2 regions of the Micromonospora sp. CPM1 genome follow, and region 1 is predicted to be linked to the other one. Evidence: predicted binding sites of a transcription regulator. Region 1 holds the regulator's gene; the other holds the start of a gene.
What was found. Region 1 encodes HrcA, which represses chaperone genes, less so after heat shock. Its sites were predicted from a motif close to GGTTNGCACNCTCNNNNNGAGNGTGCNAACC; they were not measured.
Positions count from the first base shown of each region.

Region 1 (14,300 bases):
TCGTCCGGCGCGCCGGCCACCACCGGCAGCCACGGGCGGCGGGCCTGCTTGGCCGCCTCCCGGGCGGTGGCGACCCACTTCTGCCGGGCCCGTTCGCCCCGCTCGCCGCGCCACTGCGCCACCGAGCGGGACGCCGCCCAGGGCACGATCTCATCCACGCCTACCTCGGTCATCGCCTGCACGGCGAGTTCACCCCGGTCGCCCTTGGCGATGCCCTGCACCACGACCAGCCGGGGCACCGGCGCGTCCGCGTACCCCCGGCTGGTGAGCCGCAGGTCGAGCGTGCCGCGGCCGACGGCGGTGACCACCGCGGCGGCGGTGCCGCCCCGGCCGTCGGCGAGCACCAGTTCCTCGCCGACGCGCAGCCGCTGCACGGTGGCCGCGTGGTGGCCCTCCGGGCCGTCCAGCGTCAGCGTGTCACCGGTGGGCAGCGCGTCGACCAGGAACAGCGGCGCGGACACCTCAGGCGTGCCCGTTGAAGGCGTCGCGCATCCGGGAGAAGAAGCCGCCCTGCTTGGTCAGCTCGGCGACCTCCTCGCCACGCGTCTTGGCGAAGTCGCGCAGCATCCGCTCCTGGTCGGCGTCGAGCTTGGTCGGGGTACGCACGTCCAGGTGCACGTAGAGGTCGCCCCGGCCGGTGCCGCGCAGGTGCGGTACGCCCCGGGCGCGCAGCCGCAGCGTGCTGCCGGGCTGGGTGCCGGGCTTGACGTCGACCGTCTCCTCGCTGTCCAGCGTCTTGATGGTCAGCCGGGTACCGAGCGCGGCGGCGGTCATCGGCACCGTCACCCGGCAGTGCAGGTCGTCGCCCTTGCGGGAGTAGACGTCGTGCGGCCGCTCGTGGATCTCGACGTAGAGGTCGCCGGCGGTGCCGCCGCCCGGGCCGACCTCGCCCTGCTGGGCCAGGCGGATCCGCATGCCGTCCTCGACCCCGGCCGGGATCTTGACGGTCAGCGAGCGGCGGGTACGCACCCGGCCGTCGCCGGCGCAGGTCGGGCAGGGGTGCGGGATGGTGGTGCCGTAGCCCTGGCAGACGGTGCACGGGCGGGCCGAGACCACCTGACCGAGGAAGGTCCGCTGCACCGACTGCACCTCGCCGCGGCCGCCGCACGCCTCGCAGGTGGCCAGGTGGGTGCCGGCGGCGGTGCCGGCGCCGGAGCAGGTGGTGCAGAGCACCGCGGTGTCGACGGTGATCGGCGCCTCGACGCCGAACGCGGTCTCGTTGAGGTCCAGTTCCAGGCGCAGGATCGCGTCCGCGCCGGGGCGGGTACGCGGACGCGGGCCCCGGCTGCCGCCCGCGGCGCCGCCGAAGAACGCGTCCATGATGTCCTGGAAGCCGACGAACGGACCGGCGCCGCCCGGGCCGCCGGGACCGCCCGCGCCACCGCCGCCCGGGGCGAGCGGGTCGCCGCCCAGGTCGACGATCTGCCGCTTCCGGTCGTCCGAGAGGACCTCGTACGCGGCGTTGATGTCCTTGAACTTCTCCTGGGCCTCCGGGTCCGGATTGACGTCCGGGTGGAACTGCCGCGCCAGCTTGCGGTAGGCGCGCTTGATCTCGTCGTCGGAGGCGTCCCGGCTCACGCCGAGAATGCCGTAGTAGTCCCTGGCCACTGCGTTAGGTGTCCTCATGTTCGTCTCGCGTCGCTCCGGTCGTCGGCCGGAACCGGCCGTCGGCCCTGACTTGTCAGTTCTGGGCCAGCAGTTCGCCCACGTAGCGTGCCACGGCCCTCACCATGGCGATATTGCCGGGGTAGTCCATCCGGGTCGGCCCGAGCACGCCGAGTCCGCCGACGATCGTGCTGCCCGGTCCGTAGCCGGTGCTGACCACCGAGGCGGCCCGCAGGTTGTCGTATTCGTTCTCGTCGCCGATGAGCACCCGGGTGGTGCTCGGCTCGGTCTCGCCGATCAGCTTGAGCAGCACGACCTCTTCTTCGAGCGCCTCCAGGATGGGCCGCAGCGAACCCTGGAAGTCGAGCAGGCCACCCCGGGTGAGGTTGGCCTGGCCGGCCAGCGCGAGGCGCTCCTCGTGCCGTTCCACGAGCGTCTCCAGCAGCACGGTGGAGAGCGTGGTCATGGCCGGGCGCAGATGCGGCGCTGACTCGTCGACGAGCGCCTGCACCAGCGGCGGCGTCTCGGCGAGCTGGCTGCCGACGAGCTTCTCGTTCACCAGCCGGCGCAGGTCGGTCACGTCGTCGGCGGGCACCGGGGCGGGCAGCTCCACCAGCCGCTGCTCGACCCGGCCGGTGTCGGCGATCATGACGACCATCAGCCGGGTGGTGGAGATCGGCACCAGCTCCAGGTGGCGCACCTTGGAGCGGGCCAGGCTCGGGTACTGCACCACGGCGACCTGCCGGGTGAGCTGGGCGAGCAGCCGGACCGTACGGTGCACCACGTCGTCCAGGTCGACGGCGCCGACCAGGAAGCGCTCGATCGCCCGGCGCTCGGCCGGGCTGAGCGGCTTGACCCGGGAGAGCCGGTCGACGAAGAGGCGGTAGCCGCGGTCGGTGGGCACCCGGCCGGCGCTGGTGTGCGGCTGCCGGATGTAGCCCTCCTCCTCCAGCACCGCCATGTCGTTACGCACCGTGGCCGGCGAGACGCCGAGCTGGTGCCGCTCGACCAGGGCCTTGCTGCCGACCGGCTCCTGCGTGGCGACGTAGTCCTCGACGATGGCGCGCAGCACGGCGAGTTTGCGGTCGTCGAGACCCATTCCCCACCTCCTGACGCACCTCGGTCCGGCCGGCGCGCGGCATCCGCCGGGCGGCTGGCACTCGACTGTAGCGAGTGCCAGTCTACGTCGGCACCCCCGCCGATGCGATGATCGCCTGACGGACCTGCGGTGCGGCCCGCCACACAGCACGGCCCACCAGGGCCGAACAGCCGGTCATCGTCGGTCTGTGTCGCTCTGGTGCGGGTTGCCCGGTGCACCTACCGTGGCGACCATGACAGAACCTCCTCGCCCTCCCGGGGCAGGGGACTCCGGCCCCCAGCCCGACCCGTCGGCGCCCTACGGCTCGCCGGCCGGTGAACCGCCGACCGCTCCACTGTCCGGCGCGCCGGGCGCGGGCGGCTATCCCCCGCCCGGTGACTATCCGCCCCCGGGTGGCTACCCGCCTCCGGGCGGCCAACCTCCGCCGGGCGGCTACCCGCCCCCCGGTGGTTACCCCCCGCCGGGCGGCACGCCGGGCTACGGCGCCGGCTACCCCGCCGGTGGCGGATACGGCCCCGCCGCGTACGCCAACAACGACGAGAAGACCTGGGCGCTGGTGTCGCACTTCGGTGGCGCCGCGGGCGTCATCGTCGGCGGTGGCCTGCTCGGCTGGGTCGCTCCGCTCATCGCGCTGATGAGCCGGGGCCAGCAGTCGCCGGCGGTCCGCGCGCACGCCGTCGCGGCGCTGAACTTCCAGATCACCTGGGCCATCGCCAGCGTGCTCGCCTGGGTGATCACGATCATCACCTGCGGGATCCTGTTCTTCGTCCCGATGCTGGTCTGGCTGGTGCCGCTGATCTTCGGGATCATCGGCGGGGTCAAGGCGAACGACGGCGTGCTCTACCGCTACCCGATGAGCTACAGCTTCACCAAGTGACTCCGCCGGCCGGCCGAGGGGGCGGCCGGCCGGCCCCGGTCACGGCAGCAGGTCGCGTACCACCGCGTCGGCCAGCAGCCGGCCGCGCAGCGTCAGCACCACCAGCCCCCGCGCGTACGCCCCGGCGTCGAGCAGCCCGGCGTCCCGGGCCCGCTCGGCGCCCGCCCGGCCGGCGGCGTCCAGCACGTCCAGCGGCAGGCCGGAGGCGAGCCGCACCCGCAGCATCACGTCCTCCATGTGCTGCTCGTCAGCGGTGAGCCGTTCCCGGGCCAGCGCGGGCGAGGCGCCCTCGGCCAGGCGCGCCGCGTACGCGCTCGGGTGCTTGACGTTCCACCAGCGCACGCCGCCGACGTGGCTGTGCGCTCCCGGGCCCAGACCCCACCAGTCGGCGCTGGCCCAGTAGAGCAGGTTGTGCCGGCACCGGGCCGCCGCCGAGCGGGCCCAGTTCGACACCTCGTACCAGGAGAATCCGGCCTCGCCGAGCGCGGCCTCCGCGGCCAGGTAGCGGTCCGCCGCCACGTCGTCGGAGGGGTACGGCAGCTCGCCGCGGCGCATCCGCGCGGCCAGCCGGGTGCCGTCCTCCACGATCAGGGCGTACGCGCTGACGTGGTCCACGCCCGCGTCGACCACCTGGGCCAGCGAGGCGGCGAAGTCCTCGGCCGTCTCGCCCGGCGTGCCGTAGATCAGGTCCAGGTTCACGTGCTCGAACCCGGCGTCGCGCGCCTCCAGCGCGGCGGCGGTGGCCCGGCCCGCGCTGTGCCGCCGGTCGAGCACCGCGAGCACGCCCGGTGCGGCGGACTGCATGCCCAGCGAGATCCGGGTGTACCCGGCGGCTCGCAGCGTCTTGAGCGACTCCGGGCTCACCGACTCGGGGTTGGCCTCGGTGGTCACCTCGGCGTCGGCGGCCAGCCCCCAGACGCGGTCGATGCCGTCGAGGATCCGGGCCAGGTCGTCGGCGGGCAGCAGGGTGGGCGTGCCGCCGCCGACGAAGACGGTGTCGACCCGGGGCGGCGGCGAGTCGCCCAGCACCCGGGCGGCCAGCTCCAGCTCGGCCAGCACGGAGTCGGCGTACGTCTCCCGGCTCGCCCCGCCGCCCAGCTCCGACGCGGTGTACGTGTTGAAGTCGCAGTAACCGCACCGGCTGGCGCAGAACGGCACGTGGACGTACACGCCGAAGCCGCGCGCGCCGACGGCGCGAGTGGCGGTGGCGGGCAGCGATCCGTCGCGCGGGACGGGTTCGCCTTCTGGAAGGACGCCGGGCATGGCCACTAGTGTGCCCGGCATGACCTCTCCGGACGCTCTCGTGCGAGTCGCCACGGCCCGTGGGGTGACCACCCTCACCCTGGACAGCCCGCACAATCGCAACGCGCTCTCCACGCCCCTGATGACCGAGCTGCTGGCCGGGCTGGCCGGCGCGGTCGCCGACGACGCGGTACGCGCGATCGTGCTCGACCACACCGGCCCGGTCTTCTGCTCCGGCGCCGACCTGAAGGAGACAGCCGCCGCGTACGCCAGCGGGACGGTGCCCGCCGGGATGCTCGGCGACGTGCTCGTCGCGGTGCGAGAGTGCCCGAAGCCGGTGGTGGCGAAGGTGGCCGGGCCGGCCCGGGCCGGCGGGCTGGGCCTGATCGCCGCCGCCGACCTGGCGGTCTGCGCGCAGGAGGCGACGTTCGCGTTCACCGAGGTGCGGATCGGGGTGATCCCGGCGGTGATCTCGGCGACCGTGCTGCCCCGGCTGGGTCAGCGGGCCGCCGCCGAGCTGTACCTGACCGGCGACACGTTCGACGGCCGCCGGGCCGCCGAGATCGGCCTGGTCACCGCCGCGGTGCCGGCCGACGAGCTGGACGCCGCCGTCGAGCGCTACTGCGCCTCGCTGGTCAAGGGCGCCCCCGGGGCGCTGGCCGGGGCGAAGGAGCTGCTGCGCCGGCCCGCCGGGCCGGACCTGCGGGCCGAGATCGCCGAGTTGGCCGCGCTGTCGACCGGGTACTTCCTCTCCGACGAGGGGCGCGAGGGCGTGATGGCGTTCCGGGAGAAGCGTCCCGCCGCCTGGGTACCCGCCGAAGACTGAGGTTCGCGGCGGGCCCCGCGTGAGCCACCTGCGGCCGACGTGGGGCCCGCCGGTCGGCCGAGAGCCGCCGTGGCGGGTGGGACGTACGCTTGTCGGACTGTCGGGACAGGGGGTGCGGGTGCGGACGCGAGCGGCGATCGTGGCATCTGGGGTGGCGGTGTGCGTGCTGGCACTGCTCGCGGTCTACGTCGTCACCAAGCAGTTCGGCGAGCACCTGCGGCTGCCCCTGGCCAGCCGGACCTGCACCGTGAAGGCGGACGGCGAGGTGGTGCTCGGCGCCGACCAGATGGCGAACGCGGCCACCATCGCGGCCATCGGGATGCAGCGCCGGATGCCCGAGCGGGCGGTGGTGGTGGCGCTGGCGACCGCGTACCAGGAGTCGCACCTGCGCAACATCGCCCACGGCGACCGCGACTCGCTCGGCCTGTTCCAGCAGCGCCCGAGCCAGGGCTGGGGCACCCCGGAGGAGATCCAGGACCCGCGGTACGCGGCGAACAAGTTCTACGCCGCGCTGAAGAAGGTCAAGGGCTGGGAGCGGATGCGGATCACCGACGCCGCCCAGCGGGTGCAGCGCTCGGCGTTCCCCGAGGCGTACCAGAAGTGGGCGGACGAGTCGGAGGTCCTCACCCGCGCGTTGCTCGGCCACGCGACCGGCGCGGTGGCCTGCACGGTCGGCTCGCCGCCGACGATGCGCGGCCCGGCCGCCGCCAGCGCCGTGCTGGAGAGCCTGTCGCTGGACTGGGGGCTGCCCCGGCTGGCCACGGCGACCGACCTGACCGCGCTCACCGTGCCGGCCGGCGACGACCGCAACGGCTGGCGGTACGCGCACTGGCTCGTCTCGCACGCCGACGACCACGGCGTGAAGAAGGTCCGCTTCGGCAACCTGGAGTGGACCGCCGAGCAGGGCTCCTGGGCCCGGGTGAAGGGCGATCCGACCACCGAGGTGCGCGCCGAGGTGTTCGCCGCGGCCTGACCGGCGCCCGCCGGGTCAGCCCTTGACCGCTCCCGCCACCAGGCCGGAGACCATCCGGCGCTGCACCAGCAGGAAGAAGACGATCACCGGCAGGGTGAACAGCGTGGACGCGGCCATGACCGAGCCCCAGGCGGTGTCGTCCCGGCCGAAGAAGAACGTCATCGCGACCGGCAGCGTGTACTTCTGCTGATCGTTGATGAACGTCAGCGCGAAGATCAGTTCGTTCCACGCGGTGATGAACGAGAAGATGCTGGTGGCGACCAGGCCGGGCGCGACGAGCGGGAACAGCACCTTGCGGAACGTCTGGGCCCGGCTGGCGCCGTCGATGGCGGCGGCCTCCTCCAGTTCCTTGGGCACCGCGGCGACGAAGCCGCGCAGCATCCAGACCGCGAACGGCAGCGAGAAACCGAGGTACGTGAGGATCAGGCTGGGCAGCGTGTTGTAGAGGCCGAGCCGCTGGATCATCAGGAACAGCGGGATGACCAGCGCCTCCAGCGGGATCATCTGCACCACCAGCAGCATGATCAGGAACGTGGTGCGCAGCTTGAACCGGAACCGGGCCACGGCGGTCGCGGCGAGCAGCGCGACCAGCCCGCTCAGCAGCACCGTCGCCAGCGCGACGAGCGCGCTGTTGAGGAAGAAGTCGGCGAACGTGACGCCCGGGATCAGGTTGCCGGTGAGGATCTCCCGGTAGTGCTCCAGCGTCGGCTCCGCCGGCACCGGCCGGGGGGTGGACGAGAAGATCTCCCGGTTGGGCTTCAGCGAGGTCGCCACCATCCAGTAGACCGGGAACGCGGCGAAGAGCGCGACCAGCAGGCCCGCGCCGTTGAGGGCGATCTTCTTCATCATTCGTCCTCCTGCCGCAGCACCATGCGGACGTACAGGGCGGTCACCACGAGCAGGATCACGGTGAGGATGACGGCGATGGCGGAGCCGAGGCCGTACTTGGGCGGCGGCGAGAACGCCTCCGCGTACGAGTAGATCGACAGCATGAACGTCGACCGGTCCTGGGTGCCGCCGGCCAGCACGAACTGCTGGGTGAAGACCTTGAAGTCCCAGATCGTGGAGAGCACCACGAGGATGCCGAAGACCGGCCGCAGCACGGGGAACGTGACCGACCAGAACACCTTCCACGGCCCGGCGCCGTCGACGCGGGCCGCCTCCTGCAGCTCCGTCGGCACGCTCTTGAGCCCGGCCAGGACGCTCACCGCGATGAACGGGAACGAGTGCCAGACCACCACGAGCGTCAGGATGGCGAAGAACAGCAGCGGGTCGTTGAACCAGCCGTACCCGGTCCAGTCGCTGCGCCCGAACAGCGCCGTGGACAGCCCGTCCGGGAGCTTGTTGAACAGCCAGGTGACCAGGCCGCTGGTGTCGTCGAAGATCCACTTCCAGACGATCGTGCCGGTCAGCGCCGGGGTGGCCCAGGCGAGCATCACGCAGCTCGCCACGAACGTGGCCATCTTCTTGCCCAGGCGGTTGAGCAGCAGCCCGACCAGCGTGCCGAGGATCATCGTGAGCGCCACGTTGGCGAGCGCGAACAGCACGGTGTTGCGCAGCACCGTACGGAAGAACGGGTCGCCGAGGATCTGCGCGTAGTTGGCCAGGCCGACCCACGGCCACTCGCGGTCGCCGCGTAGCTGCCGGACGCTGTCCAGCTTGTGGAAGGACATCCACACGACCTGGCCGAGCGGCCAGAGCAGCAACACGGCGATGATCGCCAGGCAGGGCAGCAGGAGCAGGTACGGAAGGTGGTCCACCCGGCGACGGCGCCGCCGCGCGGGGGTCTCCCGCGCGGCGGCCTCGCCGGTGGCCTCGGTCAGCGTGGTCACTTGGCGTTGAGGATGCTTTCCATCTCGGTGGCCGCGTCGGCGGTGGCCTTCTCGACCGTCTTCTGGCCCTTGATGACCGAGCTGTTCATCGCCTGGGTCACCGTCTTGGTGCGGCTGACCTCGACCCACTTCGGGGTGAGCGGGGTCAGCTTGGTGTTCTGGATGGCGGTGGCGAACGCGGCCATCACCTTGTCGTTCGCGTAGTCGCCGCTGCTGACCAGGTCCTGGTAGACCGGGAAGAAGCCGAGGCTGCTGGCGAACTCCTTGTCCTTCTGCTTGCTCAGCAGCACGGTCATGTAGTCCCAGGCCAGCGCCTGCCGCTCGCTGTCCTTCCAGATGGCGATGTCGGATCCGCCGGCGAACGCCGGGGCGGGCTTGCCGTCCGGGCCGGGGATCGGGAACGTGCCCCACACCTTCTCGATGTCGGGGTTGTCCTTCTTCATCGCGCCGCCCTGCCAGCTACCGGCGAACGCCATGGCGGCCTTGCCGGTGGCGAACTGGGTGCGGGCGTCGACCTCGTTCCACCCGGCCGCGGCCGGCGGGGCGACCTTGTGCACGGTCACCAGGTCGGTCCAGAACTTGACCGCCTTCTGCGCCTCGGGCGTGTTGTAGCCGGACTTCCAGCTGTCGCCCTCCTTGGTGGCGATCTCCGCGCCGGCACCCCAGAGGAAGGAGTAGAACGGCAGCTCGGAGTTGCCGGGCAGGGCGATGCCGTAGGTGCCGGGCTTCTTGGCCTGCACGGCCTTCGCCGCGGCGACCATCTCGTCCCAGGTCGTCGGCGGCTTCACGCCGGCCTCGGCGAACCAGTCGGTGCGGTAGTAGACGGCGCGCACGCCGGCGTACCACGGCACGCCGTACTGCTTGCCGTCGAGCTGGGCGTTCTTGACCAGGTCGGGCAGGATGTCCTTGCCCTCGGACCAGCCGTTGAACTTGTCCGAGACGTCGGCCAGGGCCTCCTGTGCGGCCCAGCCCTGGGTCTCGGTGTTGCCCAGCTCGGTGACGTCCGGGCCCTCGCCACCGGCGAGCGCGGCCTGGAACTTCTTCGGCGCCTCGAGCCAGGGGATGTACTGCACCACGACGTCGGTCTCGGGGTGCTTCTTCTTGAACTCCGCCTCGACGCTGTCGAGGAACGTGGTCTGGGCGTCGCCGCCCTCACCCATCATCCACACAGTGAGCTTGCTGTTGTCGGCGGCCTTGTCGTCGTCGCCGGAGCCACCGCACGCGGTCAGCACCAACGCGGCCGACGCCACGATGGCGGTGACCGGAGCCAGCCGCTTCCACCTGTTCACGCCATATCTCCCTCAGGGCCGTTTGGCACTAACCTTCTCCGCCGCACCTTAGTAGGAAAATTTCCTTTACAACAGGGGGTGTTCGTGACGGAGGGCACAGGCGACCGTATCGCAGCCGGAGGCCCGGCCGACATCGATGCCGTCCGGGCAGTTCAGGGCCCCACGTACGCCGACGGGCGCCCGGCCGGTGAGGCCGGGCGCCCGTCGAGGCGCGTGGTGCGGGGTCAGTAGCGCGAGACGCTGCGGCGACGGCCGATACCGGCCACCAGGGCCACGCCGATCGCGGCGAAGAGCACCTGCAGCAGCAGCTCGCGCCAGTCGATGCCGGCGGTCTCGGCGAAGCCGGAGGCCCGGGCCACGATCGTGCCCAGAAGCGCGGCGCCGACGCCGATCAGCATGTGCAGCCACATCGGCATGTTCTGCCGGCCCGGCACGACCAGCCGGCCCAGCGCGCCGACGATCAGACCCACGACGAGCGCGGTGATGATGCCCCAGACGGTGAACTCCACGGTCGGTCCTCCTAAGCGATTTCGCACGTTCTGTGTGCGTTTGCTGTCGTGCCCGCTAAGTGCCCGACGCATCGAAAACCGAAACCGGCGGCATCGACCGCCGCTCCCCCGACCGGGACGAACCCGCAGGTGGGAGCGCTGCCAGAGGCTGAAAATTTCCTGGGTACGCGAACCGGCCGGCGCCCTGGGGACAGGACGCCGGCCGGTTCGTGGAGCCTGACCGTTACTTCTTGCCGGCGGGCTTGCCGTCGCCGGAGTCGGACGACAGCGCCGCGATGAACGCCTCCTGAGGAACCTCCACCCGGCCCACCATCTTCATCCGCTTCTTGCCCTCCTTCTGCTTCTCCAGCAGCTTGCGCTTCCGGCTGATGTCACCGCCGTAGCACTTGGCGAGCACGTCCTTGCGGATCGCGCGGATGGTCTCCCGGGCGATCACCCGGCTGCCGATGGCCGCCTGGATCGGCACCTCGAACTGCTGGCGCGGGATCAGCGAGCGCAGCTTCGCCGCGATCGTCGTGCCGTACGTGTACGCCTTGTCCTTGTGCACGATCGCGCTGAACGCGTCGACCGGCTCGCCGTGCAGCAGGATGTCGACCTTGACCAGGTCGGACGCCTGCTCGCCGGAGGGCTCGTAGTCCAGCGAGGCGTACCCCTTGGTGCGGCTCTTGAGCTGGTCGAAGAAGTCGAAGATGATCTCGGCCAGCGGCAGCGTGTAGCGCAGCTCCACCCGGTCGGCGGAGAGGTAGTCCATGCCGAGCAGGCTGCCCCGGCGGCCCTGGCACAGCTCCATCACCGCGCCGACGTAGTCGTTCGGGGTCAGCACCGTCGCCCGCACGGTCGGCTCGTACACCTCGGCGATCTTGCCGGTCGGGTACTCGCTCGGGTTGGTGACCACGATCTCCTCGCCGTCCTCCTGGATGGCCCGGTAGACCACGTTCGGGGCGGTGGAGATCAGGTCGAGGTTGAACTCCCGCTCCAGCCGCTCCCGGATGATCTCCAGGTGCAGCAGGCCGAGGAAGCCGCAGCGGAAGCCGAAGCCCAGCGCGCCGGAGGTCTCCGGCTCGTACGTGAGCGCCGCGTCGTTGAGCTTGAGCTTGTCCAGCGCCTCGCGCAGGTTCGGGTAGTCCGAGCCGTCGATCGGATAGAGACCCGAGTAGACCATCGGCTTCGGATCCTTGTAGCCGCCGAGCGCCTCCTTGGCCGGGTTGTTGTTGATGGTGACGGTGTCACCCACCCGGGACTGGCGCACGTCCTTCACGCCGGTGATCAGGTAACCCACCTCGCCGACGCCGAGCGCGTCGGCCTTCACCATCTCCGGCGAGATGACGCCGATCTCCAGCAGCTCGTGGACCGCGCCGGTGGACATCATCTTGATCCGGTCCCGGGCGGAGATCCGGCCGTCGATCACCCGGACGTACGTGACCACGCCCCGGTAGACGTCGTACACCGAGTCGAAGATCATCGCGCGGGCCGGAGCCGCGGCGTCGCCCACCGGCGGCACGAACTGGCGGACGATCTCGTCCAGCAGGTAGGGCACGCCCTCGCCGGTCTTGCCGGAGACCTTGATGCAGTCCGCCGGGTCGCCGCCGATCAGGTGGGCCAGCTCCTCGGCGTACTTCTCCGGCTGGGCGGCCGGCAGGTCGATCTTGTTGAGCACCGGGATGATGTGCAGGTCGTTCTCGAGCGCCAGGTAGAGGTTGGCCAGCGTCTGCGCCTCGATGCCCTGCGCGGCGTCGACGAGCAGGATCGCGCCCTCGCAGGCGGCCAGCGAACGGGACACCTCGTAGGTGAAGTCCACGTGGCCCGGGGTGTCGATCATGTTGAGCACGGCGGTCTCGCCGGCCCGGTCGCCCTCGCGGATCGTCCACGGCATCCGCACGGCCTGGCTCTTGATGGTGATGCCGCGCTCGCGCTCGATGTCCATCCGGTCCAGGTACTGCGCGCGCATCTGCCGCGGGTCGACCACACCGGTGAGCTGCAACATCCGGTCGGCCAGGGTCGACTTCCCGTGGTCGATGTGGGCGATGATGCAGAAGTTCCGGATGCGCGCCGGGTCGGTGGCACCAGGAGCGTTCGCGCCGGGATCGAGCGTCGGTGGCACAGCGGTCCGTTCTGGTCGGCTGACGTGAGCGGCCGGCGCGCCGCCGGCCCCCTCCATGGTCCCACGTCGCCCGGGGCGCGCCCGGACTCCCCCTTCACTCCACCGCTATTCCACGGGTGGCTCCGCTATTCCACGGGTGGCTCGACGAACAGGGCGGCCAGCCTCGGCAGGCGGCGGCGGGCCTCCTCCTCGTCGTCGAAGTCCCAGAAGTCGTTGAGGTCGGGCACCGGAACCGGGTCACGCTCGGCCGGCAGGTCGGACGCGGTGGCCTTCCGGTACGCGTCCCACGGCACCGCCAGCATCTCCTCGCACTCGAACTCCTCGCCGCTGAGCGCCGCGGCACGCACCTGCGGCAGCTCGGCCAGCGCGTCGGGGTCGCCGACCGCCCGCGCGAACACCGCCCGCCCCTGGGTCATCAGCCAGCCCCGGAAGTATTCGAAGCCGTCGTCCGAGGCGCCCCCGTTGATGAGGTAGGCCGCGCCCCAGAGGTCGACCTTGTAGGAGGCGGCGAGCACCCGCCGCTGGTGGTGGGCGTACCCGACGATCTCCTCCGGGTCGCGCTCGGCCAGCAGCGCGACCGCCCGGGCGGCGACCGCGTCGGGCTCTCCCCCGGCACCCGCGCGGGCGTCGTCGATCAACTGCCAGAACTCCTCGGTCCTCATGACGGGCAGTCTGGCAGAGCCCACCGACGCGCCGGTTCGCCGCGCACCGCCGGTGCGGCAGCATGGAGCGGTGCGCGCGATCTCCCTACCGCCGGTTCCGTACGGGTCGACAGCCGTCCGGCCCGGCTGGGCCGACCTGCCGGCCGGGCTGCGGGACGCGCTGGCCGCCCGGATCGGCGGCGAACCGGCGGCGGTCCGGGTGACGGCCGGCGGGTTCACCAGCGGCTTCGCCGCCGTACTGACCGGCCTTACCGGCGAGCGCGTGTTCGTCAAGGCGGCGGCACTGCACGGGCAACGGCACCTGGTCGACTGGTACGCCCACGAGGCGGTGATCCTGGCCCGGCTCCCGGCGGGCCTGCCGGTGCCCCGGCCGCGCTGGGCGCTCACCGAGTCCGGCTGGTACGCGGTCGCGCTCGACGCGATCGACGGGCACACCCCCCGGCTGCCCTGGGAGCCGGCCGAGCTGCACGCCGCCCTCGCCACGTACGCCGAGATCGCCGCCGCGCTCGCCGAACCGCCCGCGGAGCTGGCCGCGCTCCGGCTCCCCCGCCTCGCGGACCTGGCCCGCGACGACATCCTCTGGTGGGGCGAGGTGGCCGCCGGACGCGAGCCGCTGCCCGAGCCGGCGGCCGGCGCGCCGCTGGCCGAGCTGGTCGCGCTGGAGTCGCGCCTGCCCGGGTACGCCGACGCGGCACCCGGGCTGGCCCACGGCGACCTGCGGGTGGACAACCTCCTGATCGACTCCGGCGGACGGGCCTGGCTGTGCGACTGGCCCTGGCTCTGCCACGGGCCGGCCTGGTTCGACCTGGCCGGGCTGCTGCTCACCGCATACGCCAGCGGCCTGGACGCGGACGCCGCGTTCGCCGCCCACCCGGCGGCGGCCGGGGCGCCCGCTGACGCGCTGGACGTGACGCTCGCCGCGCTGGCCGGGTACTTCCTGACCGGCGCCGAGGCCGGGCCGTCCAACGCCTCCCCGCACCTGCGCGCCCACCAGCGCTGGAGCGGGGAGCAGGCACTCGGCTGGCTGGCCGAGCGCCGGGGCTGGTCCTGGGCACACCCCACCCCTTCCCCTTGATCCACACCAGTTCGGCGAGATGGCGGCATCCCACGGGCCCTGACCCCGCCACCTCCCCGAAGTGGCCCGCCGCTTCGGGTTGGTGGTGGGGATCGGACGGGCCGGGCGGAGGCGTTTTGGCTCGTACGGGGCCGACCTGGTAGCCTGGCTTTTCGCGCGGCGATGACGCATGCTCGTCGTGCGCGAAAGCAGACCAACCCGAGCTATCAA
Region 1 is NZ_JAMHIU010000033.1:28,448-42,747, reverse strand. It holds gene M8C11_RS27715 (16S rRNA (uracil(1498)-N(3))-methyltransferase) at 1-461, opposite strand, end outside; gene dnaJ (molecular chaperone DnaJ) at 463-1,608, opposite strand; gene hrcA (heat-inducible transcriptional repressor HrcA) at 1,682-2,704, opposite strand; gene M8C11_RS30440 (DUF4870 domain-containing protein) at 2,937-3,581, shown strand; gene hemW (radical SAM family heme chaperone HemW) at 3,621-4,844, opposite strand; gene M8C11_RS27685 (enoyl-CoA hydratase-related protein) at 4,864-5,649, shown strand; gene M8C11_RS27680 (hypothetical protein) at 5,762-6,622, shown strand; gene M8C11_RS27675 (carbohydrate ABC transporter permease) at 6,638-7,471, opposite strand; gene M8C11_RS27670 (carbohydrate ABC transporter permease) at 7,468-8,454, opposite strand; gene M8C11_RS27665 (extracellular solute-binding protein) at 8,451-9,743, opposite strand; gene M8C11_RS27660 (GlsB/YeaQ/YmgE family stress response membrane protein) at 9,968-10,252, opposite strand; gene lepA (translation elongation factor 4) at 10,476-12,353, opposite strand; gene M8C11_RS27650 (DUF4240 domain-containing protein) at 12,479-13,015, opposite strand; gene M8C11_RS27645 (aminoglycoside phosphotransferase family protein) at 13,014-14,090, shown strand.

Region 2 (14,300 bases), on a different contig from region 1:
GCTCCCCTGAGCTGGTCGAACGGGCTGCAGCGAGGCGGCGCGCGGGGGCACCGGCAGGCGCCTGGTGACGGCGCGTCGCCTCATCGTACCCACCTACCCGTCCCGGCCCGGGCAGCGGCGGGCCCGAGGGTAGGCCGGGCCACAGCACGGGCTGGGGCGGGCTTTCCGGCGGCTCGGGGTCTACGGTGAGGGGGTGCACGACGAGCCCATCGACCCGTTCAACGGCGACCCGGCCGATCCGGCTGCCGGCCTGCACGATCCCGGCGACGACGACGCGCTCGACCCGCTGACCGAGGTCGAGCGCCAGGACGTCCTGGAGGATCTCGCCGATCTGGAGATCTACCAGGCGTTGCTCCAGCCGATCGGCGTGCGCGGCCTGGTGATCGAGTGCGAGGACTGCCGCGAGCCGCACTACTTCGACTGGGACCTGCTGCGCGGCAACCTGCGCCACCTGCTCAACTCGGGGCGTCCCCGGGTGCACGAGCCGGCCTACGACCCGGACCCGGACCACTACGTGAGCTGGGACTACGCCCGCGGCTACGCCGACGGCGTGCACGACACCCTCACCGAGGGCACCGACGACTCCGCGTCGGAGTGACTCCCGCCGGGGTCAGGCGACCAGGCCGGCCCGGAATCCGGCCGCCACGGCGTGCGCCCGGTCGCGCGCGCCGAGCTTGCGGAACAGCCGCCGGGCGTGCGTCTTGACCGTGTCCTCGGAGACGAACAGCTCCCGCCCGATCTCCGCGTTGCTCTTGCCCTCGGCCATGCCGAGCAGCACCTGAAGCTCCCGCTCGGTCAGCCCGATCGCGCTGCGCGGCGTCCGCGCCGGCCGCTGGGCCGCGCCCGTCCGGGGCGCCTCCGCGCCGTCGGCCGCCGCCGGGTCGTCCGGGTCCTCGCCCCGTTGCACGGGCACCACCGTGGGCAGGCCCGCGGCGTCCACCGGGGCCGGCGCCGGCCAGCCGGGCCCACCCTGGGTACGCCCCGGCGCCGCCGACCGGGTCGGCCCGCCGACCGCCGCCGCGTCCCGGGCGGTGTCCGCCACCCGGTGCCGGTTGCTCCGGCCGGGGGCGGAGAGCAGCAGCAGCGCCTTGGCGACCGCGCTGGTCAGGTCGTGGTCGGCGTTCTGGATCAGCCCGCGCGCCCCGGCGCTGATGGTGGCCGCCGCCGACTCCGACTCCTCGGCGCCGAGCAGCAGCACCGCCGCCTGCGGGGCGCGGGCGAGCACCCGCCGGACGAAGCCGGCGCTGTCCGGCCGGGTCAGGGCGGTGTCGGCGAGCACCACGTCCACCGGACGCTCGGCGAGCCGCAACATCACCTCCGGATCGGAGACGGCCGTCCGGACGACGCCGGACAGCCCGAGCCGCGCCGCCGCGGAGGTCAGATGCTGGGCCGCCAATGGTGTCCGAACGCACACAAGAACACTACGCACAGTGGTCTCCTCTCCGACTCAGAGCAGACCATGCGGAGGTGGGGTCGGGAGGGGGTTCCGGGCAATCATCCGAACTTTTCCGACAGATGGGGCATATGCCGCCGAGTGTCCGAGGTTTTCGATCACAGATGTGTGAGGCGCGGACCGCTCGGGTACCGAGGGGTTCATCCGGAACCGGCATCCCGCGCGGACCGCCGCCCGGTAGCTGGCCACGAACATTCTCCGCGGTGCCGCGCGGGAGGAGGGGTGCTGATGTCGAACGTACGTAGGCTGCCTGGACCGATCGACGAGCTCTGGGACTGGCAGCGGCTCGGGGCCTGCCGTGGCCGCGACAGCGCGCAGTTCTTCCACCCGGACGGCGAGCGCGGCTCCTCCCGGCTCCGCCGCGAGATGGGCGCCAAGTCCGTCTGCCGCGCCTGCCCGGTGCGCGCCGAGTGCGCCGCGCACGCGCTCTCCGTGCGCGAGCCGTACGGCGTCTGGGGCGGGTTCAGCGAGTCCGAGCGGCTGCGGCTGCTCGCGCTCGGCTGGGAGGACCTGGCCGACCGCCGGCAGACCCGGGTGGACATCGCCCGGCTGGAGGCGCGCCTCGGCCGCCCGCACAACACCGCCGTGCCGGACCAGCGCAAGGTCGCCTGACCGGCTCCACTACCCCCGACGCCGCGCCCCGGACCCCGGGGCGCGGCGTCGTGTCGTCCCGCCCCGGCCCGCCCCCGCGTGATCAACACCAGCTCGGCGAAGTGGCCATATCGCGGAGCCTCTGATGCCACCACTTCGGGGAGCTGGTGTTGATCAAGGAGATGATGCCGCCACGCGGCGGTTGGTGGTCAGGCGACGGTGACTCTTACGGTGTGCCATCCCGTCGCGCCGTCGGGGGCGACCGGGGCGCGCTGTTCCGTCTGGGTCTCGCCCGCCGTGTCGGTCGCCCGGACCTGGAGCGTGTGCTCGCCCGGCGTCGCGTCCCACCGCCAGGACCACTGCACCCAGGTGTCCGCCGACACCGCCGGGGCGAGCGTCGCCTCCTGCCACGGGCCGCCGTCGGCGCGTACCTCGACGCGGCGGATGCCACGGTGCTGCGCCCACGCCACGCCCGCCACCGTCACCGGGCCGGCGGCCGGGCGGCTGCGGGGCCGGGGCGTGTCGATCCGGGACTGCGTCTTGATCGGGCCCTGCGCGGACCAGCCGCGCGGCACCCAGTACGCGTCGAAGTCGGCGAAGCTGGTCAGCTCCAGCTCGGTGAGCCACTTGCAGGCCGACACGTACCCGTAGAGGCCGGGCACCACCATCCGCACCGGGAAACCGTGTTCGATCGGCAGCGGCTCGCCGTTCATGCCGACCGCGAGCAGCGCGTCCCGCCCGTCGCGCAGCACCGACGTCGGCGTGCCGCAGGTCCAGCCGTCCACCGCGCGGCCGACCACCTGGTCCGCGCCGTCCTCCGGGCCGGCCTCGTCGAGCAGTTCCCCGATCGGCACGCCGAGCCACCGCGCGTTGCCGATCAGGTCGCCGCCCACCTCGTTGGAGACGCAGGCGAGCGTCACGTACCGCTCGACCATCGGGCGGGCCAACAGGTCGTCGAAGCTCAGCTCGATCGGGTTGCGTACCCGACCGTGGATGCGCAGCCGCCAGGTGGCCGGATCGACCTGCGGCACCACGAGCGCGGTGTCGATCCGGTAGAACTCCCGGTTCGGCGTGACGTACGGCGCGAGCCGGGGCAGCGACAGGTCCGCTCCGGCCGGCACCTGCGGTGCGGGGGCGGCCGGGGCGGGCAGCGTCACCGCCTCCCGGGCCGCCGACACGCCGCGCCGGCCGGCCAGCCAGTGCCCGCCCAGCCCGGCCACCGCCGCCGCGCCGGTGAGCAGCCCGGCGCCACGCAGGAACCGCCGCCGCGACTCCGCGTCGTCGTCGTGCCGGACCGGCTCCCAGCCGCCGGGGGTCTCCCCCTCGCGGGCGAGCGCGGCGACCGCCGGGGGCGGCGCGGACGGCGGCGTGGCGCGGGGTGCCCGGTCACCGTCCGCCGGCTCCGTCCCGCGCTCCGCCGGATCGGTCCCGGCCCGGTCGCGTCGCACCGCGTCGAACCGATCCCGCCCGGACCGCTCCCGGCGCGCCGGATCGGCGCTCAGCGGCCCGGCCACGAAGGCCCAGAGCGTCAGCGCGCCGAGTCCGCCGCCGACCAGGGCGGGCAGCGCGTCGAACGCGTTGGCGCCGGCCCGGGTCAGCGCGGCGGCGACGCCGAGCACCGTGAACGCGGCGACCCCGGCCAGGCCGAGCACCAGCCGCCGGGCCGCCGTCAGGCCGAGCAGCGCCCCGAAGGCGGCCAGCAGCAGCGCGGTCCCCACCAGCAGGGCGATCTTGTCGTACGTGCCGAAGACGTCGATGGCGAACTGCTTGAGCGGCTCGGGGACCAGGTCGACGACGAGTCCGCCGACGGCGACGAGCGGAGCGGACCGGGGACCGGTCAGGACCGCCACGGGTTCGGCGGTGCCGAGGGCCACCACGGTGGCGACGACACCGGCCGTCGCCGCGCGGCGGCGGGAGAGGGTGCTCACGGCGTCCAGTCTGGTCGACCCGCCGGGCCGGCTGCCAATGTCGTCAGCGTTCCGTAAGCAGATACGCGTCAGGGCACACCACCGGGTCGGCGGTGTGCCCTGACGTCGGGCGTGCTCTTCGGGTCAGAAGCCCGGGCCGTGCTGGTGGCCGTGACCGTGCGAGTGGCCGTGCCCACCGGCGGCGGCCGGCTCCGGCTCGGCCGGCTTCTCCACCACGAGGCTCTCGGTGGTGAGCAGCAGGCCGGCGATCGAGGCGGCGTTGCTGACCGCGTTGCGGGTCACCTTCACCGGGTCGATGATGCCGGACTTGGCCAGGTCGACGTACTCGCCGGTGGCGGCGTCGAGGCCGTTGCCCCAGTCCTGGCCGACGACCTTCTCCACCACCACGTAGCCGTCGTGGCCGGCGTTCTGCGCGATCCAGCGCAGCGGCTCGACGAGCGCCTTGCGCACGATCGAGACGCCGACCTTCTCGTCACCGGTGAAGCCCAGGTCGTCGTCGAGCACCGGCAGGATCTGGGCCAGGGCGGCGCCGCCACCCGGGACCGTACCCTCCTCGACCGCGGCCTTGGTCGCGGCGATGGCGTCCTCGATGCGGTGCTTGCGCTCCTTCATCTCGACCTCGGTGGCCGCGCCGACCTTGATCACGGCGATGCCGCCGGAGAGCTTCGCCAGCCGCTCGGCCAGCTTCTCCCGGTCCCACTCGGAGTCGGAGGCCTCGATCTCCTTGCGGATCTGCGCGACCCGGTCGGCGACCTCGGAGGCCTGCCCGCCACCGTCGACGACAGTGGTGTTCTCCTTGTCGACCACGACGCGGCGGGCGGTGCCGAGCACCTCCAGGCCGACCTGGTCGAGCTTGTAGCCCAGCTCCGGGGCGACCAGCTCGGCGCCGGTCAGGATCGCCATGTCCTGGAGCATCGCCTTGCGGCGGTCGCCGAAGCCGGGGGCCTTGACGGCGCAGACCTTGACGGTCTTGCGCAGCGCGTTGACCACGAGCGTGGACAGGGCCTGGCCCTCGACGTCCTCGGCGACGATGAGCAGCGGCTTGTTGTTCTGGAGGACCTTCTCCAGCAGCGGCAGCAGCTCCTCGATCGCCGAGATCTTCTGGGTGGTGATCAGGATGTACGGGTCCTCCAGGACCGCCTCCTGCGCCTCCAGGTCGGTGACGAAGTTCGGCGAGATGAAGCCCTTGTCGAACTGCAGACCCTCGGTCACCTCCAGCTCGGTGGTGAGCGCGGAGCCCTCCTCGACGGTGATGACGCCGTCGCGGCCGACCTTCTCCATCGCCTCGGCGATCAGCTCGCCGATGGCGGCGTCCTGCGCGGAGACGGTCGCGACGTGCGCGATCGACTCCTTGCCGGCGACCTCGACGGCCTTGCCGAGCAGCGCCTCGGAGACCTTGGCGGCCGCCGCGTCGATGCCCCGCTTCAGGCCGATCGGGTTGGTGCCGGCGGCCACGTTGCGCAGGCCCTCGCGGACCATGGCCTGGGCCAGCACGGTGGCGGTGGTGGTCCCGTCGCCGGCGACGTCGTTGGTCTTGGTCGCCACCTCCTTGACCAGCTGCGCGCCGAGGTTCTCGTACGGGTTGGTGAGCTCGATCTCCTTGGCGATGGTCACGCCGTCGTTGGTGATCGTGGGCGCACCGAACTTCTTGTCCAGGACGACGTTGCGCCCGCGCGGGCCGAGGGTGACCTTCACCGCGTCCGCGAGGGCGTTGACACCGTGCTCGAGCAGGTGCCGGGCGTCGTCCGAGAAGCTGAGGATCTTCGCCATCAGTATCCCTTCGAAGCGACGTTGCCCCGGCCCGGCGAGCCGGACCGGGGCAACGACACTGATCGGTTGCTTACTTCTCGATGACCGCGAGGACGTCGCGGGCGGAGAGCACCAGGTACTCCTCGCCGGCGTACTTGACCTCGGTGCCGCCGTACTTCGAGTAGAGGACGGTGTCGCCGACCTTCACGTCGATCGGCACGCGGTTGCCCTTGTCGTCGATCCGGCCCGGGCCGACAGCGAGGACGGTGCCCTCCTGCGGCTTCTCCTTGGCGGTGTCGGGGATCACGATGCCCGAGGCGGTGGTGGTCTCGGCCTCGTTCGCCTGGACCACGATGCGGTCCTCGAGCGGCTTGATCGCAACCTTGGTCGCGGTAGTCACGGGCATACCCTCCCGGGTACTTGGTGTCGTTGCCGGCCGGCATGCCGACCAGCGTCAATCTGCCACATGCCACCGGGCGGGGCCGTCGTCGCGGGTGCCGGTCCGCCTGGCGCTCAACCCCCGGGCACGAGGCTCGGGTGTTGGCACCCTCAGGGTGAGAGTGCTAATCGCAGGTTATTCCTCGGCTAGCACTCCGTCAAGGAGAGTGCCAACGCGTCGCCCTCCGTGTCGCGCCGGAACCGGGCCGGGAGAATGAGCGCGTGGATCTCGACCAGCTCGCCGCACTGCGTACCCCCGAGGGGTCGGCGGCGCTCGCCGCGGCCGAGCGGGTGGCCGGCGGCGACCCGCTGGCGGCGGCGGCCGCGCTGCGCTCGGCCGGCCTTCCCGGCGGGCTCGCGGCGGCGGCGCTCACCCAGGCCGAGCTGCGCCGCCGGGCGGCCGGCAAGTTCGGCGCGGCGGCGGCCGGGATGTTCCTCACCCGGGCGGGGCTGGAGCAGGCGACCCGCCGCGTGGTCGCCGACCGGCGCGCGGCACGGCTGCGCGCCGCGGGCGTGACCACGCTGGCCGACCTGGGGTGCGGCCTGGGGGCCGACGCGCTCGCCGCGGCCCGCGCCGGCATCCGGGTGTACGCGGTGGAGGCCGACCCGGTGACCGCCACGATGGCCGCCGCGAACGCCGAGGCGGCCGGGCTCGCCGATCTGGTGACGGTCTCCTGTGGTGACGCCACGGCGTTCGACGTGACCGGGGTGGACGCGGTGTTCTGCGATCCGGCCCGGCGGCGGGCGGGCACCGGGCGGCGCGTCTTCGACCCGAATGCCTACTCGCCGCCGTGGGACTTCGTCACCGGCCTGGCCGCGCGGGTGCCGCGCACGGTGGTGAAGGTGGCGCCCGGGCTGGACCACGCGCTCATCCCGGGCGGCGCCGAGGCGGAGTGGGTGAGCGTGGACGGCGACCTGGTCGAGGCGGCGCTGTGGTGCGGCGAGCTGGCCGAGGTCCCGCGCCGCGCCACGGTGCTGCGCGAGCGCGACGACGCGGTGTCGCTCCTCACCGGCACGGGCGCGCAGGAGGCGCCGGTGGGACCGGTCCGGCGGTTCCTCTACGACCCGGATCCGGCTGTGGTGCGCGCGCACCTGGTCGCCGAGCTGGCCGCCGACCTCGACGCCACGCTCGCCGACCCGTCGATCGCCTACCTGTACGGCGACCAGGCCCGGCCCACCCCGTTCGCCCGCTGTCTGGAGATCACCGACGTGCTTCCGTTCTCGCTCAAGCGGCTGCGCGCCCTGCTCCGGGAGCGGCGGGTCGGCCGGGTCGAAATCCGTAAGCGCGGGTCGGCGCTGGAGCCGGAGAAGCTGCGCCGCGACCTGCGACTGTCCGGCGACGAGGCGGCCGGTCTGGCGCTGACCCGGGTGGCCGGCGACCCCACGGTGCTCGTCTGCCGGCCGGTTCCGGCCGGCGGCTGACCCCGGCGCGCGGTTTCGGCTCGCGGTCGGCCGACAGCCGGGCTAGCTTGACGCCCATGGCGGGCCCCGGCACTCCGGCGATCGCGTTGCTGAGCAAGCGGAAGATCGCCCACAGCACCCACACCTACGACGTGTCGCCGGACGCGCCGAACTACGGCGCGCTCGTGGCGACCGCGCTCGGGGTGGCGCCGGAGCGCGTGTTCAAGTCGCTCGTCACCGAGGTCGACGGCGGGCTGACGGTGGCGGTGGTGCCGGTGACCGGCGAGCTGGACCTGAAGGCGCTCGCCGCCGCGGCCGGCGGCAAGCGGGCCACCATGGCGGACCGGGCGACCGCCGAGCGGGCGACCGGGTACGTCCGCGGCGGCATCAGCCCGCTCGGGCAGCGCAAGCGGCTACCGACGGTCATCGACGCCTCGGCGCTGGCGCATCCGACGGTGTACGTCTCGGCGGGTCGCCGGGGGTTGCAGGTGCAGCTCGCGCCGACGGATCTGGTTGCGCTCACCGGGGCGACGACGGCATCGATCGCCGCCATCTGAGCGGGGTCGTGACGGTACGTGTGGGAGCGTTCCCGGAACGCGCTCTCCCGGTGGTGTCCCGTGGGTGACAACCGCGTTGCTGAATTGTTACCGCCGCCAACAAACTTCTGACCTCGGCAGTCTTGCGGCGCATGGGAAACGGGGAATACGTTGCCGGACACAACAAAACATCACCACTCCCCCACCTCCGAAAGGACCCTGCACATGCGCAAGGGCTTCCTCACCTTCGCGGCCGTCGGTCTTCTCGCGACCGGCAGCATGGCCGCATGCGGTGACAACGGCGGTTCTTCCGACGAGGCCGGCGGCTCCAACGCCAAGAAGCCGAAGATCGGCGTGATCCTGCCGGACAGCAAGTCCTCCGCCCGCTGGGAGGGCGCGGACCGCAAGTACCTCAAGGCGGCGTTCGACGCGGCCGGCGTCGAGTCCGACATCCAGAACGCGCAGAACGACAAGACCGCGTTCCAGACCATCGCCGACCAGATGATCACCAGCGGCGTCAACGTCCTGATGATCGTCAACCTGGACTCCGGCACCGGCAAGGCCGTGCTCGACAAGGCCAAGTCGCAGGGCGTCGCGACCATCGACTACGACCGGCTGACCCTGGGCGGCTCCGCCCAGTACTACGTCAGCTTCGACAACGAGGCGGTCGGCAAGCTCCAGGGCGAGGGCCTGAGCAAGTGCCTGACCGACAAGGGCGTCAAGAACCCGTCGATCTCGTACCTCAACGGCTCGCCGACCGACAACAACGCCACCCTGTTCAAGAACGGGTACGACTCGGTGCTCAAGCCGAAGTTCGACTCGAAGGAATACACCAAGGTCGCCGACGACCCGGTGCCGGCCTGGGACAACGCGCAGGCCGCCACGATCTTCGAGCAGCAGATGACCAAGGCCGGCGGCAAGATCGACGGCGTGCTCGCCGCCAACGACGGTCTCGGCAACGCGGCCATCTCGGTGCTGAAGAAGAACAAGCTCAACGGCAAGGTCCCGGTGACCGGTCAGGACGCCACCAAGGAGGGCCTGCAGAACATCCTCGCCGGTGACCAGTGCATGACCGTCTACAAGGCGGTCAAGAAGGAGGCGGACGCCGCCGCCGAGCTGGCCATCGCGCTCGCCAAGGGCGAGAAGAAGGACACCGGCCAGACGGTCAAGGACCCGGAGGGCAACCGGGACGTGCCGGCCGTGCTGCTCGAGCCCAAGGCCATCTACAAGGACAACGTCAAGGACGTGGTGGCCGACGGCTACGTCACCAAGGAAGAGCTCTGCACCGGTGCCTTCGCGAAGCTCTGCACCGACGCCGGCGTGAGCTGACCCACCCGCCTCAGGCGGCGCCGGACGGGATCCGAGACCTCCCTCCGCCCAAAGGAGAACCCCGTGTCCGCAACCCCCCTGCTGGAGCTACGCGGGATCGACAAGAGCTTCGGTCCCGTCCAGGTGCTCCGCGACGTCGCCTTCGCCGCGCACCCCGGCGAGGTGACCGCGCTCGTCGGCGACAACGGCGCCGGCAAGTCGACCCTGGTCAAGTGCATCAGCGGCATCCACCCCACCGACGCCGGCGAGTTCCTCTTCGACGGCAGGCCGGTGACCATCAACAGCCCCCGCGACGCCGCCGCGCTCGGGATCGAGGTCGTCTACCAGGACCTCGCGCTCTGCGACAACCTCGACATCGTGCAGAACATGTTCCTCGGCCGGGAGAAGCGCAGCGGCATCGTGCTCGACGAGCCGACCATGGAGCAGATGGCCGCCGAGACGCTCGCCGGCCTGAGCGTGCGCACCGTGAAGTCGCTGCGCCAGCACGTGGCCAGCCTCTCCGGCGGCCAGCGGCAGACCGTCGCCATCGCCAAGGCCGTGCTCTGGAACAGCAGGCTCGTCATCCTGGACGAGCCGACCGCCGCGCTCGGCGTCGCGCAGACCGCCCAGGTGCTGGAGCTGGTGCGCCGGCTGGCCGACAACGGCCTGGCCGTGGTGCTCATCTCGCACAACATGAACGACGTCTTCGCCGTCTCCGACCGGATCGCCGCGCTCTACCTCGGCCAGATGGTCGCTCAGGTGAAGACCACCGACATCACCCACTCGCAGGTGGTCGAGCTGATCACCGCCGGCCGCTCCGGCAGCCTCGGCCTCACCGGCGAGCCGGGCGGCAACGGCGCCGCGCCCGCCGACACCACTCCAGGAGCCGTCCGATGACCGCCATCGTCGTGAAGAAGGAAGGCCCGGCCGGTGTCACACCGACACCGACCATGAGCAGCCACGTGAACAACTACTGGCGCCGGGTACGCGGCGGCGACATCGGCGCGCTGCCCGCTGTGGTCATGCTCGTGGCGCTGGCGGTGGGCTTCTCGATCGCCCGCCCGTCGTTCTTCACCGCCGGCAACCTGGCGAACCTGTTCACCCAGGGCGCGGCCGTCACGCTCATCGCCATGGGCCTGGTCTTCGTCCTGCTGCTCGGCGAGATCGACCTCTCCGCCGGCTTCGCCAGCGGCGTCTGCGCCGCGATCCTGGCCAATGTGGTCACCGTGCTCGGCTACCCCTGGTACGTGGCGGTGCTCGCCGCCGTCGTCACCGGCGTGGTCATCGGCACCGTGCTGGGCCTGCTGGTCGCCAAGGTCGGCATCCCGTCCTTCGTGGTCACGCTCGCCGGGTTCCTGGCCTTCCAGGGCGTCGTGCTGACGCTGATGGACGAGGGCGCCAACATCGCGATCCGCGACGACGTGCTCGTCGCGATCGCCAACCGCAACCTCACCCCCGCGCTGGGCTGGGCGCTGGCCGCGGTGGCAGTCGCCGGGTACGCGGCCGTGCAGTTGCTGCGGTACCGCAACCGGGCCGCCCGCGGCCTGCTCACCGACCCGATCGCGGTGGTCGCCGCCCGGATCGCCGGCCTCGCGGTGATCCTCGGCGTCGCTGTCTACGTGCTCAACCTGGAGCGCAGCCGCAACGTGCTGATCACCTCGCTCAAGGGCGTGCCGATCGTGGTGCCGATCATCGCGGTGCTGCTGATCGTCTGGACGTTCGTGCTCCAGCGCACCAGCTACGGGCGGCACATCTACGCGGTCGGCGGCAACGCCGAGGCGGCCCGCCGGGCCGGCATCAACGTCGACCGCATCCGCATCTCCGTCTTCGTCATCTGCTCCTCGATGGCCGCCATCGGCGGCATCGTGGCCGCCAGCAGGGGCAACTCCGTCGACCCCAACACCGGGGGCAGTAACGTACTGCTCTACGCCGTCGGCGCGGCGGTGATCGGCGGCACCAGCCTCTTCGGCGGCAAGGGCCGGATCCTCGACGCCGTGCTCGGTGGCGCGGTGGTCGCGGTCATCGACAACGGTATGGGACTGATGGGATACAGCTCGGGCGTGAAGTACGTGGTCACCGGCGTGGTGCTGCTCGCCGCGGCGACGATCGACGCGCTGTCGCGTCGGCGGGCCGCCGCCACCGGCAACCGCTGATCAGGGGTACGGAAACACCATGGCAGTGGCAATGCGCGCGGGCCCCAGTCAGGACGAGATCCGTCGGCAGAACCTGGGCGCATTGCTCCGCTACGTACACGTTCACGGGGCCACCACCCGCGCCGAACTGACCACCGCGCTCGGACTCAACCGCAGCACCATCGGCGCGCTGACCGCGGACCTGGCCGGCGCCGGTCTGGTCAGCGAGGGGACGCCGAAGGAGACCGGCCGGGCCGGACGACCGTCACTCGTCGTCCGGCCCGAGTCGGAACGGGTCTACGCGTACGCGTACAGCGTCGAGGTGGACCGGCTGCGGGCCGCGCGGGTCGGGCTCGGCGGTGAGGTGCTCGACCGCCGGGAGATGGACCGGCCGCGCAACCTGGTCGCCGGGGAGGCCGCCCCGCTGCTCGCGGGCGCGGTCAAGGAGATGCACCAGTCGGTGCCGGCGGACGCGGTCTGCGTGGGCGCCGGGCTGGCGGTCTGCGGCATGGTCCGCCGGGAGGACGGTCTGGTCCGGCTCAGCCCGACCACCGGCTGGGTGGACGAGCCGATCGGCGCCGCGCTCGCCGTCGAGCTGGGGATAGACGTACCGATCACGGTGGGCAACGTGGCCGACGTGGCCGCGTACGCCGAGCACGCCCGCGGCGCGGCGGTCGGCTGCGACAACGTCATCTACCTCTACGGCGACGTCGGTGTGGGCGCGGGCATCATCGCCGGAGGGCGGCGGCTGACCGGGCACGGCGGCTACGGCGGCGAGGTCGGCCACATGGTGGTGGTCCGCGACGGGGTGCGCTGCGACTGCGGCCGGCGCGGCTGCTGGGAGACCGAGATCGGCGAGCACGGGCTGCTGCGCGCCGCCGGCCGGTCCGAGGCACGCGGCCGGGACGCGCTGCTCGCCGTCTTCGACGCCGCCGACCGCGGCGACGCCCGCGCCCAGACCGCGGTACGGCAGGCCGGTGACTGGCTCGGCTTCGGCGTCGCGAACCTGGTCAACATCTTCAACCCGGAGATGGTCATCTTCGGCGGCACCATGCGCGACCTCTACCTGGCCTCCGCCGCGCAGGTGCGCAGCCGGCTCAACTCCAACGGGCTGCCCGCGTGCCTGGAGCACGTGCGGCTGCGTACCCCGAAGCTCGGTGACGACGCGGCGCTGATCGGCGCCGCCGAGCTGGCGTTCGAACGACTCCTCGCCGACCCGCTGAACTGATCGGCCCGCCGATCCGTACCAGTGTGCGGACGGGCGGCCGGCTTGCGCGGCCGTCCACGACCCCGCGTACCGGTCCGGACCGAGGAGGCACCGCAACCATGGCATCGCTGGAATCCGCACGCCGCAAGCTGGCGCACCGGGTGGTACTGCTGCTCGCCGCGCTGGGCGCGGGGATCGGCGTCGTTCCCGGGACGGCGCAGGCCGCACCCAACCCCGGCGTGCAGATGAACGCCGCCGACATGACGCTGCTCAACGGCGTACGGCTGGCCGGGCTGTGGGAGATGCCGGCCGGGCAGATGGCGGCCGAGAAGGGCCAGTCCGCCCGGGTACGCGAGGTCGGCGCGGAGATCGCCAAGCAGCACGCGGAGCTGGACCAGCTGGTGGTCGAGGCGGCCAACAAGCTCGGCGCCACCCTGCCGACGGATCCGACGGCCGAGCAGCAGGGGTGGCTGACCGAGATGCGGAACGCCACCGGCGCCCGGTTCGACCAGATCTTCGTCACCCGGCTGCGGGTCGCCCACGGCAAGATCTTCCCGGTGATCGGCGCGGTCCGGGCCAGCACCCGCGACCCGATCGTGCGCAAGCTGGCCGAGGACGCCAACACGTTCGTCAACGACCACATGACCATGCTGGAGAGCACCGGGCTGGTGCGCTGGCAGCAGTTGCCACCGGCCGCGCTGCCGCCCGCGCAGAGCGACTCGCTCGTCGCCGCCGCCCAGGCCAACGTGGGCAGCGGTGGTGGGCTCCAGGTCGGCACCGGGGTGGTGTGGGCGGTGTTCCTGATCGCGCTCGGCACCGGCGGGTACGCGACCTGGCGGCTGACCCGCCGTTCGTGACCCGTCCGTCGAGCGGGCCCCGGCACGTCGCCGGGGCCCGTCGCGCGTCCTCAGCCGTGCCAGGAACGCCACAGCGCGGCGTACGAGCCACCGGCCGCGACCAGCTCGTCGTGTGATCCCAGCTCGGTGATCCGGCCGTCGGCGACCACCGCCACACGGTCCGCGTCGTGCGCGGAGAAGAGCCGGTGCGCGATGGCGATGACGGTACGGCCCTGAAGCACCGCCGCCAGCGACCGTTCCAGGGCCCGGGCCGCCCGCGGGTCGATCAGCGAGGTTGCCTCGTCCAGCACCAGCGTGTGCGGGTCGGCGAGCACCAGCCGGGCCAGCGCGAGCTGCTGCGCCTGCGCCGGGGTGAGCGGGTGTCCGCCCGCGCCGACCTGCGTGTCGAGCCCGTCCGGCAGGGCCAGCGCCCAGTCCAGCGCGTCGACGGCGGCCAGCGCCGCGCGTACCCGCTCCGGGTCGGCGTCCGGCCGGACCATCGCCACGTTGTCGGCGAGCGTGCCGATGAACACGTGGTGCTCCTGACTGACGAGCGCGACATGGGTACGCAGCTCGGCCAGGGGCATCCCGGCCAGCGGGCGGCCGTCCACCGTCACCGTGCCGGCGTTCGGCGCGTGCACGCCGGCCAGCAGCCGGCCCAGCGTCGACTTGCCCGCCCCGGACGGGCCGACCATCGCCAGCCGCTCCCCCGGCCGGGGTT
Region 2 is NZ_JAMHIU010000008.1:187,184-201,483, reverse strand. It holds gene M8C11_RS12520 (DUF5319 domain-containing protein) at 194-598, shown strand; gene M8C11_RS12515 (response regulator transcription factor) at 611-1,429, opposite strand; gene M8C11_RS12510 (WhiB family transcriptional regulator) at 1,682-2,065, shown strand; gene M8C11_RS12505 (sulfite oxidase) at 2,254-3,972, opposite strand; gene groL (chaperonin GroEL) at 4,096-5,742, opposite strand; gene groES (co-chaperone GroES) at 5,813-6,127, opposite strand; gene M8C11_RS12490 (methyltransferase domain-containing protein) at 6,382-7,581, shown strand; gene ybaK (Cys-tRNA(Pro) deacylase) at 7,638-8,117, shown strand; gene M8C11_RS12480 (sugar ABC transporter substrate-binding protein) at 8,322-9,425, shown strand; gene M8C11_RS12475 (ATP-binding cassette domain-containing protein) at 9,489-10,301, shown strand; gene M8C11_RS12470 (sugar ABC transporter permease) at 10,298-11,557, shown strand; gene M8C11_RS12465 (ROK family protein) at 11,589-12,764, shown strand; gene M8C11_RS12460 (DUF4142 domain-containing protein) at 12,863-13,600, shown strand; gene M8C11_RS12455 (ABC transporter ATP-binding protein) at 13,651-14,300, opposite strand, start outside.
Region 2: the regulator HrcA is predicted to act here: its motif matches at 6,260-6,290, upstream of groES (co-chaperone GroES).